Regions from separate parts of the Exiguobacterium sp. SH0S2 genome, predicted to be linked through region 1. Evidence: a T-box and tRNA genes for the amino acid it is inferred to sense, from the RefSeq annotation. Region 1 holds a T-box; the other holds one or more tRNA genes.
The links. A T-box is a leader RNA that pairs with one kind of tRNA and senses whether it is charged. The one in region 1 lies ahead of argS (arginine--tRNA ligase), so its partner is inferred to be a tRNA-Arg.

Region 1 (2,971 bases):
ACCCAGTTCGTTCACGCAGCCTAAATGAAATAACCGTGTCTAACTTTCAGGGGTCACTTCAGCGTTCGGAATGTTTTTATTTACATTTCTTCTGGAGCTTGGACACCGATTAAACGGAGTCCTTCCGTCAAGACGATCGTCACGGCTTTGACGAGCGCGAGACGCGATTGTTTGCCCGCATCTTCTTCAAGCACACGGACGTGGCCATAATACTTGTTGAACGATTGCGCCAAGTCGAGGACATAACGGCTGATGATCGACGGCTCACGGCGCTCATGAGCACGCGTGATGACGTGTGGGAACGCGTTGAGCATCGTCACGACGCCCCACGTGTGGTCGTCGTTCGCACCTGCGAACGTCGAACCGTCGTAGTTGCCTTTACGGAGGAGCGAGTTCGCCCGTGCGTTCGTGTACTGCACGTAAGGTCCCGTCTCCCCTTCGAACTTGAGCATGCTGTCAAGGTCGAACTCGATGTTGTTGATGCGCTCATTCTTCAAATCGTGGAAGATGACGGCGCCGACGCCGACCATACGAGCCACGTTCTCTGCGTTTGGAAGCTCAGGGTTCTTCTGTTCGATGTTCGCTTGCGCTTTCTCGATCGCTTCTTTCAATACTTCTTCAAGTAGGACGATGCGGCCTTTACGTGTCGACATCTTCTTCCCTTCTTGCAAGATCAAGCCGAACGGTACGTGGTGCATGCCGTCGACGAAGTCGTAACCGAGCTTGCGGAGTACCGAGAACAACTGTTTGAAGTGGAGCGCCTGCTCGCCACCGACGACGTAGTTCGCTTGGACGAATTTGTACGTCTCATGACGATAGACGGCCGCAGCCAAATCACGTGTCGCGTAAAGCGTCGCGCCGTCTTTCTTTGTGATCAGGCAAGGTGGCAAGTTCTCGTCTTCAAGCGAGACGACCATCGCCCCTTCACTCTCGACGAGCAGGTTCTTCTCTTCGAGCATGGCGACGATCCGGTCCATCTTGTCGTTGTAGAACGCTTCACCGTGGAAGCTGTCAAACTCGACACCGAGGAGATCGTATACTTTTTGGAACTCTTTGAGCGACTCGTCACGGAACCACGTCCACAGTTCGGTCGCTTCAACGTTACCGTCCTCGAGCTTTTTGAACCAAGCACGGCCCTCGTCTTCAAGCTCAGGCTGAGTTTTCACTTCTTCATGGAAGTGAACGTATAGCTTTAAGAGCTCAGCGATCGGATTTGCCCGGACCGCTTCCTCATCGCCCCACTTCTTATAAGCGACCATGAGTTTCCCGAATTGTGTACCCCAGTCGCCGAGGTGGTTGACACCGACGACGTTGTAGCCGTTTTTGCGAGCGATCTGGTTGATGGCGTTACCGATGACCGTCGAGCGCAAGTGTCCCATCGAGAACGGTTTGGCGATGTTAGGTGACGAGAAGTCCGTGACAATCGTCTCGTTGCGTGTCGCATGCGTCGCGTAATCCGCTTGCTCGTCGAGAACCGTGTTAATGATTTCCTGCGAGACGACGTCACGGCTCAAGAAGACGTTCACATATGGACCGGCCGCTTCAACTTTTGTGAACAGTTCGTCGTTCAATTCACCGGCGATGTCAGTCGCAATCATGACCGGCGCTTTCCGGTACGCCTTGGCGAGTTGGAAGCATGGGAACGCGAGATCCCCGTGCGCCTCATGTTTTGGTTTTTCAATCAATGCCTCAATCTGGTCGAGCGTGAGTTCGTCACCGATGACACGTGACAGAGCCTCCGCATACTTGCGTTCATAACTCATGTAAATTTCCTCCTTCAAATCTAGTCATAAAAAAAACGCCCTTTGCACAGATGCAAAGAGACGGGTTGGCCCGCGGTACCACTCTTCTTGCCTGCTTTACACAGACCACTTTAACGGTGATAACGGGGGGCCCCCGGCTACGCCTACTCGCTTCGGATAGCATCTCAAAAGTGCGTTTCGCGATGTTTGTCAGCCTAGGCTCTCACCAATCCCTAGGTCGCTTTGTTGACTAAACGATCGTTACTCTCTTTTTCATCGACTTTCGTCTATGTGGTTGAAAAGCAACTTCATTATAGAGGATATTTGATGTAGACTCAATGCTAGAATTCAGCCATTATGATGAATAGGCAGGACTTGGGCGCAACCGTGCCGAATCTCCTACCATACATATGAGAAGACTTTTCCCACACAGGAGGGAACTATGAATCATTTTCGCAAAATGTCCGTCCTCGGTTGGAGCATTTGGAGTTTGATCGTTTTACTGACCATCACCTTGTTTACAACCGGTGTTCTTGATATTCCGGCGATCGAGCCGCTTCCGTTCATCTTGATCGCGCTGCTCGTCGTCATTTTCCAAATGGACTCGATTGAACGAAAAGGCATTTATTTCACGTTTTCAGAAAGCATCGTCCTCATCATCTTTTTATTCTTTGATTTTGAGACGGCGCTCCTCGTCAACCAAATCGGACTTCTCGTCTTTCAGTTCGCCAACCTAAAACCGCGCGTCGCGCTCCGCCGCTTTCGGTTCACTTATCCTTGGAACGCGATCACGTCATTTTTAGAAATCGCCATCCCGGCAAGTGTTTACTTGGCCCTCGGAGGTGAAACTGGTCTTGGCTTCTATTCGCAGGATTCGTTCGTTCCGCTCGTCGGTCTGATCATTGCCATCATTTTGAACACGGTCGTCCAGAAGTATCAGGTCGGCTGGTGGTTCCGCGTCGATATCCCGGTCCGTGATTTTTTGAGCATCGCGTTTTACACATACATCGTCAGTTTGGTCTTCATCTTCGCCGCGTCGTTCTTCCGTGAGACGAACTTGCTCGTCGTCAGCAGCATCGCGGCCGCCCTCACGTTCTTTATTAAGCGGTTGATGATTCAAAAAGGGCGCCAAGACGCGTTCAAGTCATTGATCGAACAGTACGATGAAGCGAAAGAGGCCGTCTCCCTGTCTCAAAGCGAGGCCCAGGCGATTGAAGTGTTCTTGAGTC
Region 2 (2,971 bases), on a different contig from region 1:
CGTGGTATGTGGCGCGGACGAAGAAGTGACGCCACTCCATCACGCCGCCCGCGGTCTTGGCGTACTTGCCTTGAATCGCGCGGCCGACCGTCGACTCATGCTTGCCGATCTCGATGGCGACTTCTTTTCGTGTGAGCGGATGCAGGACGAGTTGGCCGCGGAGCCAGTCCGCCTGGCGTCGCTCGATGACGGCCCACACAGAGCGGAGCGTCTCTGCGCGCATCGCGAGCGTCTCTTGCCACCACTTCGCCTCCCGGTCCGAACCGACGTCTAAGGCAATCATCGGGCTGAACCACGTCGTGATGAGTTCCCCGTCTTGAACGACGACCTCGAGTTCGGGCAGAATATGCTCGGTTTCTTCATATAATATCGGTATCCTCGGGAGCGTGGCGACGATTCGGCTGATTCGCTCGTATTCTTCGGTCGTCATCCCGAGCTTGTCCGCTATATGCTCGACCTTTGCGTCAAACGCCTCGAACACGTCGAGCACGTGTGGATCGTCATGCTCGATCGCGTGACGGTATTGGCAGTCATGTTCTGAAGTCGCACCGATCCCGGTCGGCTCTAAAAATAACAGTGCGCGCCGGGCCAAATCGACGTCCGCCATCTCGACACCGAATCGCTTCGCGAGGACGGCATCGGTCTCCGGCAGTAGCCCGCGATGGTCGAGCGTCATGACGAGTTGCTTTTGAAGCTGCTTTTGGGCCTCGGTCCCGCTTCCTTCGTCAATCTGTTCAAATAGCCGTGCTTCAAAACCGCCCGCCGCGTCCGCAATCCATTCGACCGTACCGCCCGTTGTGACGTGCGTGTTTCGTTTAGCCAACCGGGCGAGCTGCCACTCGAGCGCGACCCGGTCCGCCTCAAGAACCGGCAGACGCCGGACCATGTCTTGTGTCAGCTGAAGCTTCTGAAGTTGACGCTGTTCTTGCCGTTGCATCGGTCACACCCCTCTCACTTCTAATTGTAACGAATGGTCGCCAAACGCGCTCACAAAAAAAGACGTGATAACAGGATTGCTTTTTCAAAAAAACAATTGTATAATAAATCGTGTCAGAGAACATGCACCCGTAGCTCAGGGGATAGAGCACTGGTTTCCGGTGCCAGGTGTCGGGAGTTCAAATCTCTCCGGGTGTATCAAATCAAGAGGTCAGGCAGATGCCTGGCCTCTTTTGTCGTTTATAATTGGCCGAACGGTGGAATATGTGAGAAACAAAGACTATCGTTTGACCAACATTGACTATAGCGGTTATGATAGGTTTACACGATACATACAAGGAGGCAAAATCAATGTTAATTCCAACAGTTATCGAACAAACAGGTCGCGGGGAACGCGCGTACGACATTTACTCACGCTTGCTTAAAGACCGGATCATCCTTCTCGGAAGCGCGATCGACGACAACGTCGCCAACTCGATTGTCGCCCAGCTTCTTTTCCTTGCAGCTGAGGACCCAGATAAGGACATCTCACTCTACATCAACAGCCCGGGTGGCTCGATCACTTCCGGAATGGCGATCTACGACACGATGAACTTCATCAAGCCGAACGTATCGACAATCTGTATCGGAATGGCCGCATCGATGGGTGCCTTCTTGCTCCAAGCCGGTGAAAAAGGTAAACGCTTCGCGCTTCCAAACGCGGAGATCATGATTCACCAACCGCTCGGCGGAACACAAGGTCAAGCGTCGGACATTAAAATCCACGCCGAACGGATCATCAAGATGCGTGAGAAGTTGAACCAAATCATGTCCGACAACACAGGACAGCCGCTTGAAGTCATCGAGCGCGACACAGAGCGCGACTACTTCATGTCAGCTGATGAGGCGAGCAACTACGGTCTCATCGATAAAGTCATGACACGTTAAACCACAGGCGCCTTTCCCAGCTTCGGGAAAGGCGCTTTTTTTATTGGGTCGGTAACCAAATCTCAATCAAATCATCGGCCCCATCTTGCCCATGGATATAGCGCTCAAAATCGACTGCATCACGCAACGTCACATCCGGCAAAGCCAAAAGTTGATCGTACGTCGATGGAATGGCCTGGATCCCCCCTTCGACCGTTGCGACCAGGTAACGTCCTGCCGACAATTCGACTTGTCGGGCACCCTTCCCATGTACGGGTTCGGTCATGCCGGCCAGATAAGCTTCTTCTTTAGGCAAACAGACACCGTACGATTCGTTTGTCGTCAGCTCTGGATTTAGTTTTTCCCATACGACCGAGATTGCTGTGAGTTCGGATACGTACCCGTTCACAACTTTAGGTTGCTCCCACGTCTCATAGCGAACATTCATTTGATTCCCTCCTGTTTGCATCCATTCGATTTGTTGCTCGATTTGTCGCAACGCCTCGATTTCACGTTGGACTTCATCAAGCCTGCCTTCAAGTAACTCGCTCACACTTCCTGCGGTCTGAATCTGTTCGAGCGAAATGCCTATTTGCCGCAATAACTTGATTTCGTTCAAGCGTCTTATTTCTTCTATTCCGTATAACCGATACTGATTGTCTAAACGAGTCGGCTGGACGAGCCCTTTCGCTTCATACCACTTTATCGCTTTAATTGACAACCCCGTTAGATGGACAACTTTTCCGATTTGAATCATTGGCGTTCCCCCTTCTCGTTTATGTTAAAGCCGTCCGTAACGGACAGGTCAACTCTTTTATTCCTCGACCTTGACGCCGAACACGTAACGGCTGTCGCCTTGTGCCCAGTCCCCGCCCGTCTCGAACAAATAGACGCCCGGTTCATCGGGAACGACTTGCTCGGACGGGACGAGTTCCCCGTCGACAATCTGATTGAATGAAAAGTTCGAAGGCTCGGCGTGGAACGTCACGTCGATTTCAGCACCTGGTTTGACCGGGACGAGCTGCAGGTCGTCCGCTCCCGGTAACCCGTGGTCTTCACATACCCCTTGTCCCTGATCGGACCAACAAAACGTCGACTGTCTCACTTCGGCGGTCACTGAACCGACCCG

Region 2: it has a tRNA-Arg gene. The T-box ahead of argS (arginine--tRNA ligase) is inferred to sense a tRNA for this amino acid. The anticodon was not compared.

What each region holds. Positions count from the first base shown of each region.
Region 1 is NZ_SJVB01000004.1:284,292-287,262, reverse strand. Features, by position in the region: gene argS (arginine--tRNA ligase) at 81-1,763, opposite strand; T-box leader at 1,817-2,028, opposite strand; gene EVJ21_RS11970 (GGDEF domain-containing protein) at 2,185-2,971, shown strand, end outside.
Region 2 is NZ_SJVB01000002.1:37,994-40,964, forward strand. Features, by position in the region: gene EVJ21_RS05000 (RNA polymerase factor sigma-54) at 1-937, opposite strand, end outside; tRNA gene EVJ21_RS05005 (tRNA-Arg) at 1,062-1,134, shown strand; gene clpP (ATP-dependent Clp endopeptidase proteolytic subunit ClpP) at 1,249-1,863, shown strand; gene EVJ21_RS05015 (MerR family transcriptional regulator) at 1,904-2,599, opposite strand; gene EVJ21_RS05020 (hypothetical protein) at 2,657-2,971, opposite strand, start outside.